DNA from 3 places in the Streptomyces sp. NPDC003077 genome. Region 2 is predicted to be linked to each of the others. Evidence: riboswitches for the same ligand, from Rfam matches in the RefSeq annotation. Region 2 holds a riboswitch; each other region holds the start of a gene.
The links. Region 2 has a riboswitch for thiamine pyrophosphate ahead of thiC (phosphomethylpyrimidine synthase ThiC). Riboswitches for the same ligand answer to the same signal wherever they lie in the genome.
Positions count from the first base shown of each region.

Region 1: linked by a shared signal. The riboswitch ahead of thiO (glycine oxidase ThiO) and the one ahead of thiC (phosphomethylpyrimidine synthase ThiC) in region 2 are both predicted to bind thiamine pyrophosphate.
Region 3: linked by a shared signal. The riboswitch ahead of ABZX96_RS21830 (thiamine ABC transporter substrate-binding protein) and the one ahead of thiC (phosphomethylpyrimidine synthase ThiC) in region 2 are both predicted to bind thiamine pyrophosphate.

Region 1 is NZ_JBEXNM010000007.1:84,303-89,314, forward strand. It holds gene ABZX96_RS07385 (FAD-dependent oxidoreductase) at 124-1,296, opposite strand; TPP riboswitch at 1,592-1,705, shown strand; gene thiO (glycine oxidase ThiO) at 1,703-2,983, shown strand; gene thiS (sulfur carrier protein ThiS) at 3,172-3,387, shown strand; gene ABZX96_RS07400 (thiazole synthase) at 3,395-4,189, shown strand; gene ABZX96_RS07405 (MerR family transcriptional regulator) at 4,439-4,816, opposite strand.
Region 2 is NZ_JBEXNM010000010.1:11,776-16,787, reverse strand. It holds gene ABZX96_RS09570 (hypothetical protein) at 1-142, shown strand, start outside; gene thiC (phosphomethylpyrimidine synthase ThiC) at 441-2,210, opposite strand; TPP riboswitch at 2,204-2,357, opposite strand; gene ABZX96_RS09560 (YibE/F family protein) at 2,429-3,997, shown strand; gene ABZX96_RS09555 (SsgA family sporulation/cell division regulator) at 4,038-4,463, opposite strand; gene ABZX96_RS09550 (DUF5326 family protein) at 4,634-4,870, opposite strand.
Region 3 is NZ_JBEXNM010000033.1:31,775-36,786, reverse strand. It holds gene ABZX96_RS21840 (AAA family ATPase) at 1-54, opposite strand, end outside; gene rlmN (23S rRNA (adenine(2503)-C(2))-methyltransferase RlmN) at 396-1,502, shown strand; TPP riboswitch at 1,536-1,645, shown strand; gene ABZX96_RS21830 (thiamine ABC transporter substrate-binding protein) at 1,740-2,825, shown strand; gene ABZX96_RS21825 (iron ABC transporter permease) at 2,879-4,510, shown strand; gene ABZX96_RS21820 (ABC transporter ATP-binding protein) at 4,511-5,012, shown strand, end outside.

The sequences.
Region 1 (5,012 bases), on a different contig from region 2:
CCGTGAACCCACGGCTTTTCGGAGGCCCGGGTCCTTCCAGGGCCGGGTCTCCGCTCGTCCCGTACCTGACGGAGCGTCGCCTTCAGCGCCTCACAGCACCGCCGACTTCAGGGGCTCAGCGCCTCACAGCACCGCCGACTTCAGGGGCACCGAGGCGTCCGCCGCGAGCCTGCGGTCCAGGGCGGCGCCGCGCTCGATGAGCTTGCGCCCCTGCGCCAGGTCGCGCGGGCGCCCGACGGCGAGGAGGGCGACGAGGCGGCCGTCCCGCAGCCAGATCACGGACCAGGCGGCGTTGTCCGGGTCGCCGCGCCAGATCAGTTCGTCCGCCTCCGCGTGGTGCCCCGCGTACTGGACGAAGCGGCCGAACTGCTCGGACCAGAAGTACGGGACCGGGTCGTAGACCTGGCCCTCCGCCTCGCCGCGGGCGATGTTGGCGGCGACGGTGCGGGGGCCCTGGAGCGCGTTGTCCCAGTGGTGGACGAGCAGCCGGCTGCCGTACCGGGCGGACGGGAAGGAGGCGCAGTCGCCCACCGCGTACACGTCGGGGACGGAGGTGCGCAGCCGCTCGTCGGCCAGGACGGAGCGGTCGTGGGGGGACAGTTCGACGCCCGAACCGGCCAGCCAGCCGGTCGCGGGCCGGGCGCCGATGCCCACCACGACGGCGTCGGCGGGCAGCGTCGTGCCGTCGGCGAGGGCGACCGCGCCCTTCTCGATGGCGGCGACCCGCGTCCCTGTGTGCAGCCGCGCGCCGCAGTCCGCGTACCAGCCCGTCATATGGGCGGCGACCTCGGCGGGCAGCGCGCCGGCCAGCGGGCGGTCGGCGGCCTCGACGACGGTGACCTGGCACCCGGCCTCGCGGGCCGCGGTGGCGAACTCCGCGCCGATCCATCCGGCGCCGACGACGACCACGTCGCACTGGTCCGCCAGTATGGGGCGCAGCCGCGTGGCGTCGTCCAGGGTGCGGAGCATGTGGACCCCGTCCACGCCTTCGCTGCCGGGCAGTGTGACCGGTTCGGCGCCGGTGGCGATCACGAGGTGGTCGTACGGGATCGGACCGGTGTCCGTCTCGACCACCTTGGCCCCGGCCGCCAGCCCCGTGACGTAACGACCGAGGTCCAGATCGATGCCGAGCGCCTGGAAGTCCACGTCGAAGGCCGAGCCCTCGGCCTTGCCGAGCAGGACCGCCTTCGACAGCGGCGGCCGGTCGTACGGCGGGTGCGGCTCGGCGCCGACGAGCGTGATCACTCCGCGCCAGCCTTGCTCGCGCAGCGCGACCGCCGTCTGGACGCCGGCCATCCCGGCGCCGACGATCACAACGCGTCGCGTGCGGTCAGGTGTGGTCTCGAAGGCCTTGCTCTGCTCGCTCACCCGATCACTGTAAAACGGCATCTTTCGGCGTTCGCAGCACCGCGCGACGAGATGTGCGACACAGCGTGACCACCGGTGACACGGGGCACGAGAGAAGCCCGGACGCCGGTCGCGCACCATCTCAGGGCGCCCGATCCGCCCCTCCGCGCCCTCAGGCGCCCCGCCGGTGCCCGAGGGGGCGCTCCCTTACGACCCGTCGGCGGCCCGTACTAGGGTGACGGGAACACGCACTCGCGGGAGCCCTGACGCATCGGGCTGAGAGGGAGGCTGCTGCGGCCTCCGACCGTACGAACCTGATCCGGGTCATGCCGGCGAAGGGAGGGGCTGGACACCCATGCACGCACCTGCTGCGACAACCGCACCGCACCCCGATGTCCTGGTCGTCGGAGGCGGCGTCATCGGCCTGGTCACGGCCTGGCGGACGGCCCTGCGGGGCCTGCGCGCCGCCGTCGTGGACCCGGCGCCCGGGGGCGGGGCGGCGCACGTGGCGGCCGGGATGCTGGCCGCCGTCAGCGAACTGCACTACGGCGAGGAGACCCTCCTGGGACTCAACCTCGCCTCGGCACGCCGTTATCCGCGATTCGTCGCCGAACTGGAGGAGGCCACCGGACAGGACGTCGGCTACCGGCGGTGCGGCACGCTCGCCGTCGCCCTCGACGCCGACGACCGCGCCCACCTGCGCGAACTCCACGCCCTCCAGCACCGAACGGGCCTGGAATCCGAGTGGCTGAACGGGCGCGAGTGCCGCCGCCTGGAGCCGATGCTCGCGCCCGGCGTGCGCGGGGGCCTGCGGGTGGACGGCGATCACCAGGTGGACCCGCGGCGGCTGACCGCCGCGCTGCTCACCGCCTGCGAGCGCGCCGGGGTCGCCTTCCACCGTGCTCAGGCCGAACGGCTGATCGTCGCCGCGGGGCGGGCCAAGGGGGTGGAGCTGGCCGACGGGACGGTCCTGACGGCCGGTCAGGTCGTGCTGGCGGCGGGCAGCCTCAGCGGGCGGCTGGCCGGGGTGCCGGACGCCGTGCTGCCGCCGGTCCGCCCCGTCAAGGGCCAGGTCCTGCGGCTGCGGATGCCGGCCGGACCGGCCGGGGCCCCGCCGTTCCTGTCCCGGACCGTCCGGGCCGTGGTGCGCGGCGGCCCCGTCTACCTGGTGCCTCGGGAGAACGGCGAGCTGGTGCTCGGCGCCACGAGCGAGGAGATGGGCTGGGACACCACCGTCACGGCCGGCGGCGTCTACGAACTCCTGCGGGACGCGCACGAACTCCTGCCCGGCATCACCGAGCTGCCCCTGGTGGAGACCCGCGCCGGACTGCGGCCCGGCTCCCCCGACAACGCGCCGCTCCTGGGGCCGACCACGCTGCCGGGCCTCCTTCTGGCGACCGGTCACTACCGCAACGGCGTGCTGCTCACCCCCATCACGGGCGAGGTGATGGCCGAGGTGCTGGTCTCGGGGCGGCTCCCGGAGGAGGCCCGTCCGTTCACGCCCGACCGCTTCCCGCCGATGACGGGTGCAGGGACGGGGACGGGCGGCACGGCGACCGGGGAACGTGCCCTTTCCGGCGAGCACGGCCTCAATGCGGGGGCGCGGGAAGGCGCGCTTCAGGAGCAGTCGGCGTAACGGTGCCCCCATAAGGCCCGCCGCTCCTCCTGTATGCCTCGTGCCCCGCCACCCATGGGGCCGCCGCCATGCCTGTGGCCCCCTCACCCAACGCCCTCCCACCCCCTCCCCCTCCCCCTCAGCGAACGCGGCTTTCTCATGAACACCCATCTGTCTTCACACCCGCCCGCACAAGGAAGGCCCCGCCAGTGACCGCCACCACCGTGTCCGTCTCCGTCAACGGCGAGTCCCGGGAGATCCCGGGCGGACTCACCCTCGACCGGCTCGTCGCCACCCTCACCCAGGCCCCCAGTGGCGTGGCCGCCGCGCTCAACGAAGCCGTCGTGCCGCGCAGCCTGTGGCCCGCCACGCCGCTCGGCGACGGCGACCGGGTCGAGGTCCTCACCGCCGTGCAGGGAGGCTGATCCCACCATGGCCGACGATCTGCTCACCCTCGCCGACACCACCTTCCACTCCCGTCTGATCATGGGGACGGGAGGAGCGCCCAGCCTGGACGTTCTGGAGCGCTCGCTGATCGCCTCCGGTACGGAGCTGACCACGGTTGCCATGCGGCGACTGGACCCGACCGTGCAGGGCTCGGTCCTGTCCGTACTCGAACGGCACGGGATCCGCGTCCTGCCCAATACGGCGGGGTGCTTCACGGCGGGCGAGGCGGTGCTCACCGCCCGGCTGGCCCGCGAGGCACTGGGCACCAACTGGATCAAGCTCGAAGTGGTCGCCGACGAGCGCACGCTGCTCCCCGACCCGGTGGAGCTGCTGGACGCCGCGGAGACCCTGGTGGACGACGGTTTCGTCGTCCTGCCCTACACGAACGACGATCCCGTGCTGGCCCGCAAGCTGGAGGACGCGGGCTGCGCCGCGATCATGCCGCTGGGCTCGCCGATCGGCTCCGGCCTCGGCATCCGCAACCCGCACAACTTCCAGCTGATCACCGAGCGCGCGGGCGTCCCGGTCATCCTCGACGCGGGCGCCGGCACCGCGTCGGACGCCGCGCTCGCCATGGAGCTGGGGTGCGCGGCCGTGATGCTGGCCTCGGCGGTGACCCGCGCGCAGGAACCCGTCCTGATGGCGGAGGCCATGCGGCACGCGGTCGAGGCGGGACGGCTGGCGCACCGCGCGGGCCGCATCCCGCGGCGCCACTTCGCCGAGGCGTCCTCGCCGACGACCGGGCTGGCGGCCCTGGACCCGGAGCGGCCCGCTTTCTGATCGCGATCGGTGGTGCCGACAGGCCGTCCGGCCGTCCGTGGGACTCCTCGGAGTTCCCCACGGACGGCCGGACGGCTTTGTGGGCCGCGACGCCCTACGACCGGACGGACCTGCGGCTGGGCGGGACTGCGAGTGGGCAGACGGCCCTGCGGCCGGACGGCCCTACGGGCGGGCAGCTCCGCCGCCGGACAGCCCGCCCGAGCGAAAAGCCCTGTAGCCGAAAGGCAGCCCGCCCCCCGGACGGCCGTCTCAGCGCGCCGCCGCCAGTTGCGACTCCGGCGGCGCGGCCGTGATCACCTCGTCCAGCATGTCCCGGGAGGCCATCAGCGCCTCGATCGTCCCGGTGAGGCGTTCCCGTTCCCGCTGGAGTTCGGCCACCAGGTCGGCGCAGGTCGGCACCAGCCTGCCGTCGTCCTCCCGGAGGCAGGGCAGCACGTGGGCGATGGTGGTGGTGTTCAGGCCGGACGTCAGGAGGGAGCGGATGCGGCGCACCGTCGTGACGTCCGCCTCGCTGTAGTCGCGGTAGCCGCTGGGCAGCCGGGCGGGCTGGAGCAGACCCTGCTCCTCGTAGTAGCGCAGCAGCCGCTCGGACGTGCCCGTACGGTGGGCCAGCTCGCCGATTCTCATGCTCTCCCCTGTGGTGCCGTTCATCCGTTCCGTCCGCGTCCCGCCCCGCGCGCCGGGGCCGTACGGGACGCCGGGCGCGGGCCCGAGCCGCGTCGCCAGCGGACGCCTGACGTGAATCCGCCTGACGTGGATCCCGGACGCGCTCAAGATCCATCCCCGGCACGTACGCGAACCCGGACGAGTCCGAGGCCCGAAT
Region 2 (5,012 bases):
AGGCCGGATCCCTGCCCTCGGCTACTCGCGCCCCGACTTCACCAGCCCGGACGGCGGACCGCCCGCCGCTCCCCGACCCCGCTTCACCAGCCCGGACTTCACCAGCCCCGACTACGGAGGTCCCGACCACCAGCCGGACTGACCCGCCACACCCGCCCGCCGCCGGGCAGGCCGCGAGGTGCCGCCCACGCGGTCACCGGGCAACGGAGGAGACGCGGCCGACCGCGACGGCACGGCGGGCCACCACGGGCAGTGCGGCGCAGCCGGGCCGCTGATGATCAGCGGCCCGGCTGTCGCCGTTGTCGGCGGACGTGCGGATGCGCGGGCCGCCCGACTGCGGGCGGGGGGCGGCTACTGACGGCGTGCGGCTACGGGTGCCGACCGGCCTGGGGAGTCCGCTCCCGGTCGGTCCGTGGCCCTCGTCGCCGTACTCCGTGCGCTCAGTCGGCGATCGGCAGGTACACGCGGTTGCCCGCCGCCGCGAACTCCTTCGACTTCTCCGCCATCCCGGCCTCGACGTCGACGGCCAGGTCGCCGCCGTGCTCGCGGCGGATGTCCTGGGAGATCTTCATCGAGCAGAACTTCGGCCCGCACATGGAGCAGAAGTGCGCCGTCTTCGCCGGTTCGGCCGGCAGGGTCTCGTCATGGAAGGCCCGTGCCGTCTCCGGGTCGAGCGCCAGGTTGAACTGGTCCTCCCAGCGGAACTCGAACCGCGCGTCGGACAGCGCGTCGTCCCACTCCTGCGCCCCCGGGTGGCCCTTCGCCAGGTCGGCGGCGTGTGCCGCGATCTTGTAGGTGATGACGCCGGTCTTCACGTCGTCGCGGTCGGGCAGGCCCAGGTGCTCCTTGGGGGTGACGTAGCAGAGCATCGCGGTACCCCACCAGGCGATCATCGCGGCGCCGATGCCGGAGGTGATGTGGTCGTAGGCGGGCGCGATGTCGGTGGTCAGCGGGCCGAGGGTGTAGAACGGCGCCTCCTCGCAGATCTCCTGCTGGAGGTCGATGTTCTCCTTGATCTTGTGCATCGGGACGTGCCCCGGGCCCTCGATCATGGTCTGCACACCGTGCCGCTTGGCGATGGTGTTGAGTTCGCCCAGGGTGCGCAGCTCCGCGAACTGCGCCTCGTCGTTGGCGTCGGCGATCGAGCCCGGCCGCAGGCCGTCACCCAGGGAGTACGTGACGTCGTACGCCGCCAGGATCTCGCAGAGCTCCTCGAAGTGCGTGTAGAGGAACGATTCCTTGTGGTGCGCCAGGCACCAGGCGGCCATGATCGAACCGCCGCGGGAGACGATGCCCGTCTTGCGGCGGGCCGTCAGCGGCACGTACCGCAGCAGCACGCCGGCGTGCACCGTCATGTAGTCCACGCCCTGTTCGGCCTGCTCGATGACGGTGTCCTTGTAGATCTCCCAGGACAGCTCCTCCGCCTTGCCGTCGACCTTCTCCAGGGCCTGGTAGAGGGGGACGGTGCCGATGGGGACGGGGGAGTTGCGCAGCACCCACTCGCGGGTGGTGTGGATGTTGCGGCCGGTCGAGAGGTCCATGACCGTGTCCGCGCCCCAGCGGGTCGCCCAGGTCATCTTCTCCACCTCCTCCTCGATGGAAGAGGTGACGGCGGAGTTGCCGATGTTGGCGTTGACCTTCACCAGGAAGTTCTTGCCGATGATCATCGGCTCGATCTCCGGGTGGTTGACGTTCGCCGGCAGGACGGCACGTCCGGCCGCGATCTCGTCGCGGACGAACTCGGGCGTGACGTTCTCGCGGAGGGCGACGTACTCCATCTCCGCGGTGATCTCGCCGCGCCGCGCGTAGGCGAGCTGCGTGACGGGGCGGCCGTCCCGGCTGCGGCGGGGCAGCCGGGGGCGGCCGGGGAAGACCGCGTCGAGGTTCTTCAGGCCGCCGCGCGGGGAGGTGTGCTTGAGGCCGTCGTCCTCGGGCCGCGGCGGGCGGCCCGGGTACTCCTCGGTGTCGCCCCGGGAGATGATCCAGTTCTCCCGCAACGGGGCGAGGCCGCGGCGGACGTCCGTTTCGATGTTCGGATCGGTGTACGGCCCCGACGTGTCGTACAGCGTCACGTCCTTGCCGTTGGTGAGGTGCACCCGCCGGACCGGGACCCGGAGGTCCGGCCGCGAACCGGTGAGGTAGCCCTTGTGCCAGCCGATCTCCTGGGCGGAGCCACTGGTTTCGGACACGCGTGCATCCTGCAGAGTCATGAAGACCCACTCCCTACGCCGGCATTACCCGGTAACAGGTTCGGCGGTCGACGCAGCGGTTTCCGTGTCCGACGCCGGCTGGTGCCGGCGGCCCACGGAGGTCAGCGCCCTCTCAGCCCGGTGCTCCGAGCTCCCGCGATTGCAAAGGTGCCCCTACGGTAGCCGCCGATGTGGCGCGGTGCACAGGGGGCCCTGCCGGTTCTTGCGATGATCGGACGGTGACGCGTACCGAGTCCTCCCCGTCCGGCCACTCCCACGGGCACGCGCACGGGCACGGTCCCGCCGCGCCCGTTTCCCGCCATCTGCGCAAGGTCGTCGCGGCGGTGCTGATCCCCTTCGCCGCCGCGGTCGTGGCCGGTTTGGTCCTGCTGTGGCCGGGCGGGGCGCCCGGGCACGCGCCCTCCGGTGTGGGGTTCGACCAGCCCACCGAGCAGGCCAAGGTCCTTTCGGTGGACGAGGTGGACTGCGCCGCGGTGCACGCCCAGCCACAGCCGCCGCCCCAGGGGGGCGCGGGCGCCCGGCCCGGCGCCGAGAAGCGCGGCGCCCGCTGCGAACGGGCTAAGGTCGAGGTCACGACCGGCAAGGACAAGGGCCGCACCTTCGAGACGATCGTGACGCCCGACGCCTCCCGCCGCTACACGGCCGGGCAGGACGTGGTGGTCTCCTACGCGCCCAAGGCGCCGCGGGATTTGCAGTACTCCGTCACGGACGTGAACCGGACCGTCCCGATGTGGGTGCTCGCCGCCGTCTTCGCCGGCGCGGTCGTGGTGGTCGGCCGGCTGCGCGGCGTCCTCGCGCTGGTCGCGCTGGTGGTGAGCTTCGGGGTGCTGACGCTGTTCATCCTCCCGGCCATCCTCCAGGGCTCGAATCCCTTGCTGGTGGCGGTGGTCGGGGGCAGCGCGATCATGCTGATCGCGCTCTACCTGTGCCACGGCCTGACGGCCCGCACGTCCGTGGCGGCGCTCGGCACGCTGGTCTCGCTGCTGCTGATCGGGCTGCTCGGCTCGGTGTTCATCGGCTGGGCGGCGCTGACCGGCAACACCGACGACCAGACCGGTCTCGTGCACGGCCTCTACCCGGACATCGAGATACGCGGGCTGCTGCTGGCGGGCATCATCATCGGCTCGCTGGGCGTCCTCGACGACGTGACGGTGACCCAGACCGCCGCCGTCTGGGAGTTGCACGAGGCCGATCCCTCCACGCACTGGCGCACGCTGTACCGGTCGGCCATGCGGATCGGCCGGGACCACATCGCGTCGGTGGTGAACACCCTCGTCCTCGCCTACGCGGGCGCGGCGCTGCCGCTGATGCTGCTGTTCTCCATCGCGCGCAGCGACGTCGGCACCGTGGCCACCAGCGAGTTGGTCGCGGAGGAGATCGTGCGCACGCTGGTCGGCAGCGTGGGACTGGTGGCGTCGGTCCCGCTGACCACGCTGCTCGCGGTGCTGGTCGTCTCGGCGGACCGCACGCCGGGAGGCCGCGCGGCGAGGGGCCGCACACCGAAGGGTCGCGCGCCGAAGGGCCGGGGACGGGCGGTGGTGCCCGGTGGTGGTGCGCCCTCCCCTGCTGCCGGGGCGGAGGCGTACGCGTCCGGTGCGTCGGCGGCGTCCGGTGCGTCGGCGGCGTACGAGGCCGGCGCGCCGTACGGCGAGGAGCGGGCGGCGGCGTCCGGGGGTGTGCCCGGGCCTGGTCCCGCCTCGGACCCGCTGTCCGGCCCGGTACCGGTCGCTCCCGTCGGCCGGGCCGCGGCCAGGCGCGGGGGACGGGGACGGCGGCGCAAGCACTGACGGGGCCCCGGGGCGCTCCCGGTGCCGTCGTACCGGTGCCTCACCCCGCCTTCTGCGCCTCGGAAAGAATGCGGTCCAACATCGTCTCCAGCGTGTCGTGCACCTCCTCCTGTCCGATCGGCACCAGTCGGTCCGTACGGTCCAGGAAGGCCACCAAGGGCGGGGCGCCGGCCCGGAAGAGCGCGCGTTCGTCCCCGACCTGGAGGCCGATGAAGACGTCCCCGAGGCGACCGGCCGTGGAGGGCGCGATGCGCACGTCGCCCTCGCCGGAGGGTCTGCTGAGCCCGTCGAGGAGCAGTTCACGCCCGAAGGCCCAGGTCACCGGGGCGTCCCCGGGCAAGTCGAAGGTGAAGTGGATGGCGTAGGGGTCGGCACTGTCAAAGGTCAGCTCCACCGGAATCCGAAAGGCGAGTTCCTCGGACACGAGGAAGCTCATAATCACTTCTGCCTGCACTGTGTCGGTCATCAGCCTCTGCCCCGCAGTGGTCGAATACGGCCGGGAATCATCCCCCGTAGCCCTATTGCCGCCATCGTCTGTCAGATGCAAGCAGATCACAAAGAGTGAGCCCTTAGATACTGATGGGCGTGCCGGTCGTGTCGTGCGTCCCGGCGGTGGAGTTCATCCCTCTCCCCGGCTCACCAATCTCCCTTCGAGGACGAGGAGGCCGACGAGGACGAAGCCCCCTTGGCCCGGCGCACCAAGTAGACGACCCCGGCTATCAGCACCACCGCGATCAGGATCTTGAACAACAGGCCCACCAGGAAGCCGACCACGCTGCCGATCAGCCCGCCGAAGACGACGAGCACCACGACCGGCACCGCGACCCACTTCACCCACCACGGAAGCCCCGCGAACACGCTTTTCGCAGCCACTGCTCTGCCCTGCTTTCTGGTCTCTGCGGCGCGGCACCCCGCGTGCCGGGGCGCCGCCTACATCCGTGGGAGCACCTCGCACGTCCCGCCCGGCGCGTCCTGCCCGCCCGGCGCTCCGTGCCTCGGATCTCCCCCTGCACCA
Region 3 (5,012 bases), on a different contig from region 2:
TCCACTGCCGAACTCCAGAGACTCCACCTGGATGTCCGGGGTGAACTTCTTCATCCCCTGCCAGAGCTTGAAGGAAGCCTGAGATATTGCCGCCATATGTCACCACTCGCGTCAGCAACTAAAAGCATGCGGGTCAATGCGCAGGATAGTCGATTCGCTACGAAGAGTAAGGTGATTCTGCGAGACTGCGCCATGCAATCCGGATCCAACCGTTGCCGAACGTCATAGCGCTGGCGGAGATCGCAGCCATGCCGCGGGGGATGGACTTCCCTGTCTCTGGGCCGTCCCTGGGCCGTGCGAGGCCAACCAACGCTGACAGTCGGCACCCACGGGTGACCACCCCCACCCCTCTCTCGCCAGGGCCCCACGAGTGGATCTGCGACACTTGAAGAACCATGCCTGCACCAGGAGAACTCACCTTCATCGCGCCGCGCGGAGCCAAGAAGCCGCCGCGGCACCTCGCCGATCTCAGTCCCGCCGAGCGCCGTGAGGCGGTGGCGGCCATCGGGGAGAAGCCCTTCCGGGCCAAGCAGCTTTCGCAGCACTACTTCGCGCGGTACGCGCACGACCCGGCGCAGTGGACCGACATCCCGGCCGCGGCGCGGGAGAAGCTGGCCGCGGAGCTGCTGCCGGACCTGATGAGTGTGGTGCGGCACATTTCCTGTGACGACGACACCACGCGCAAGACGCTGTGGCGGCTGCACGACGGGACGCTCGTGGAGTCCGTCCTGATGCGGTACCCGGACCGGGTCACGATGTGCATCAGCTCGCAGGCGGGGTGCGGTATGAACTGCCCGTTCTGCGCCACGGGGCAGGCGGGGCTGGACCGCAACCTGTCCACCGCCGAGATCGTCCACCAGATCGTCGACGGGATGCGCGCGCTGCGTGACGGCGAGGTGCCCGGTGGGCCGGCGCGGCTGTCGAACATCGTGTTCATGGGCATGGGCGAGCCGCTGGCGAACTACAACCGGGTGGTCGGCGCGATCCGGCGGCTGACCGACCCGGAGCCGGACGGGCTGGGGATCTCGCAGCGCGGCATCACCGTCTCGACGGTCGGGCTGGTCCCGGCGATGCGGCGGTTCGCGGACGAGGGGTTCAAGTGCCGGCTGGCGCTGTCGCTGCACGCGCCCGATGACGAGCTGCGGGACACGCTGGTCCCCGTCAACACGCGCTGGAAGGTGCGGGAGGTGCTGGACGCCGCGTGGGAGTACGCGGAGAAGTCCGGGCGCCGGGTCTCGATCGAGTACGCGCTGATCCGGGACATCAACGACCAGGCGTGGCGCGGTGACCTGCTGGGCCGGCTGCTCAAGGGCAAGCGGGTGCACGTCAACCTGATCCCGCTGAACCCGACGCCGGGCTCGAAGTGGACGGCGTCCCGTCCCGAGGACGAGAAGGCGTTCGTGCGGGCCATCGAGGCGTACGGGGTGCCGGTGACGGTCCGGGACACCCGCGGGCAGGAGATCGACGGGGCGTGCGGGCAGCTCGCGGCCTCGGAGCGCTGACCGTCCGCTGATACGGTGTGATCGAACAAATGCACATTCCGACAGGGGAGCGCCACAGCGCTGAGAGTGCGGCAACCTTTGGGCCGCAGACCCTTGAACCTCGCCCGGGTCATTCCGGGTAGGAAGTTCGGTCTCCTCATGCTGTTGCGCCCCGCGCGGGGTCGTTCGTCCGTTTCGTGTGGACGCGCGGCCTTCGCGCGGGGCCGCGTCTCTTCCTGGCCAGCCAGGAGGAATCCAGTGACCACCAAGACCCGGCTCACCGCCACCGCGCTCGCCGTCGCGGCCGGTATGACCGCGCTCGCCGCGTGCGGCGGATCGGGCGGCGGCAGCGGCGGTGAGGCGGACGCCAAGACCGTCACGCTCGTCAGCCACGACTCCTTCGCCGTCTCCGACGCCGTCCTGAAGGAGTTCACCCGGCAGACCGGCTACAAGGTCGAACGGCGCAAGGGCGGGGACGCCGGGCAGGCCGTCAACCAGGCGATCCTGTCCAAGGGCAACCCGCAGGGCGACGTCTTCTTCGGGATCGACAACACGTTGCTCTCGCGCGGTCTGAAGGCGGGCATCTTCACGCCGTACGCGGCCAAGGACCTCGCGAAGGTCCCGGCGGAGTTCCAGCTCGACAAGGACGAGCACCGGGTGACGCCCGTCGACTACGGCGACACCTGCGTCAACTACGACCGCGCCTACTTCGCCGAGCACAGGATCGCGCCGCCGAAGACCTTCGCCGATCTCGTCAAGCCCCAGTACAAGGACCTGCTCGTCACCGAGAATCCGGCGACCTCCTCGCCGGGGCTCGCCTTCCAGCTCGGCAGCATCGGCGCGTTCGGCGAGGACGGCTGGCAGGACTACTGGAAGAAGCTCAAGGCCAACGGCGTCGAGGTGGTCGACGGCTGGGAGCAGGCCTACAACGACCGGTTCTCCGGATCGGGCGCCGGCCGCGGCAAGGGCGACAAGCCTCTGGTGGTCTCCTACGCCTCCAGCCCGCCCGTCGAGGTGCTGGGCAAGAAGCCCGCCCCCAAGGAGGCGCCCACCGGTGTGGCCACCGGAACGTGCTTTAGGCAGATCGAGTTCGCGGGCCTCCTGAAGGGCGCGCGGAACGAGAAGGGCGGCAAGGCGCTGCTGGACTTCCTGGTGGGCAAGGCGTTCCAGGAGGACGTGCCGCTGAAGATGTTCGTCAACCCGGTGCGGACGGACGCCGAGGTGCCGGAGCTGTTCACGAAGTACGGGGAGAAGGTCGAGCGGCCGGAGACGGTGCCGCCGCAGGACATCGCCGAGCACCGTGAGCAGTGGATCAAGCAGTGGTCTTCCCTCGTTCTGAAGTAGCGGTATCCCGAAGAAGGAAGGCGTCGGGGCGGCGCCGGGGGCGGTCCGCGGCCGTGCGGCTGGGACTGCTGGTGGTGCCGCTCGTCTTCTTCGGGGTCTTCTTCGCCTACCCGGTCGCGGCCATCGTCGGGCGCGGCCTGAAGGACGGCGGGAACTGGCAGTTCGCGCGGGCCGGGGAGGTGCTGACCGACCCGGACGTGCTGCACGTCCTGTGGTTCACCCTGTGGCAGGCGGCGGCCTCGACGGGGCTCACGCTCCTGCTCGCGCTCCCCGGCGCGTACGTCTTCGCGCGCTTCGATTTCCGGGGCAAGCAACTGCTGCGGGCCGTGGTGACCGTGCCGTTCGTGCTGCCGACCGTGGTGGCCGGGTCGGCGTTCCTGGCGCTGCTCGGGCGCGGCGGGGTGCTGGACGAGCTGTGGGGGGTGCGGCTGGACACCTCGGTGTGGGCGATCCTGCTCGCGCACGTCTTCTTCAACTACGCCGTCGTCATCCGCACCGTCGGCGGACTGTGGGCCCAGCTCGACCCGCGCCAGGAAGAGGCGGCGCGGGTGCTGGGCGCCGGGCGGTTCGCGGCCTGGCGGCGGGTGACGCTGCCCGCCCTCGGGCCGGCCGTCGCGGCGGCGGCCCTGATGGTGTTCCTGTTCACCTTCACCTCCTTCGGGGTGGTGCAGATCCTGGGCGGCCCGAGGTTCTCCACCCTGGAGGTGGAGATCTACCGGCAGACCGCCGACTTCCTGGACCTGCCGACGGCGGCGGTGCTCACCCTCCTCCAGTTCGCCGCGGTGCTCGCGCTGCTGGGCCTGCACGCCTGGACGGTGCGCCGCCGCGAGACGGCGCTCACCCTCGTCGACCCGGCCCGCACCGCCCGCCGGCCGCGGGGCACCGGGCAGTGGGCGCTGCTGTGGGGGACGCTGCTGCTCGTCGCCGTCCTTCTGGTGCTGCCGCTGCTCGTCCTGGTGGAACGCTCCTTCGCCGGGGAGGGCGGCCACACCCTGGCCTTCTACCGGGCGCTGACCTCCACCGACGCGAACGGCACCTTCTCCGGGGCGCCCCTGAACGCGGTGCTGACCTCGCTGTCCTACGGGGCGGCGGCCACGGCGATCGCCCTGGTGGTCGGCGGACTGGCGGCGGCGGCGCTGGCCCGCCGGGACGGCGGCCGGCTGCTGCGCGGCTTCGACGCGCTGCTGATGCTGCCGCTCGGGGTGTCCGCGGTGACCGTCGGCTTCGGCTTCCTGATCACGCTGGACGAGCCGCCGCTGGACCTGCGCTCCTCCTGGTGGCTGGTGCCGCTGGCGCAGGCGCTGGTGGGCGTGCCGTTCGTCGTCCGGACCATGCTGCCCGTCCTGCGCGCGGTGGACGAACGGCTGCGGCAGGCCGCGGCCGTCCTGGGCGCCTCGCCCTGGCGGGTGTGGCGGGAGGTCGACCTGCCGCTGGTGCGGCGGGCGCTGCTGGTGGCGGCCGGGTTCGCCTTCGCGGTGTCGCTCGGCGAGTTCGGGGCGACGGTCTTCATCGCCCGGCCGGACAACCCCACCCTCCCGGTCGCGGTCTCCCGCCTCCTGGGACGCGCCGGGGAGGCGAACTACGGGCAGGCCATGGCGCTGTCGGTCATCTTGATGGTGGTGTGCGCGGGCGCGCTGCTGGTGCTGGAGCGCCTGCGGCCGGCCGACCAGGCAGGGGAGTTCTGAATGGGTACGGGGAGTGACGGGTCGGCGGGCGGTCGCGGGACGACGGCGGCTTCCGGTGACGCGGGTGCGGCTGACGCGGGTGCCGGGGCGGACGTGCGGGGGACCGCGCTGCGGCTGGCCGGGGTGAGTGTCCGGTTCGGCGGGCGGGCCGCGCTGGACGGGGTGGACCTCGACGTCGCCGAGCACGAGATCGTCTGCGTCCTGGGCCCGAGCGGCAGCGGCAAGTCCACGCTGCTGCGGGTCGTGGCGGGGCTGCAGCCGGCCGACGCGGGCCAGGTCTTCCTCGCCGGGCGGGACCAGTCGGACGTTCCGACCCACCGCCGCGGCGTCGGCCTGATGTTCCAGGACCACCAGCTCTTCCCGCAGCGGGACGTCGGCGGCAACGTCGCCTTCGGCCTGCGGATGCGGGGCACCGCGCGCGCCGAGCGGGACCGCAGGGTGGACGAGCTGCTGGAGCTCGTCGGGCTGCCGGGCGCCCGGCGCCGCGCCGTGACGACGCTGT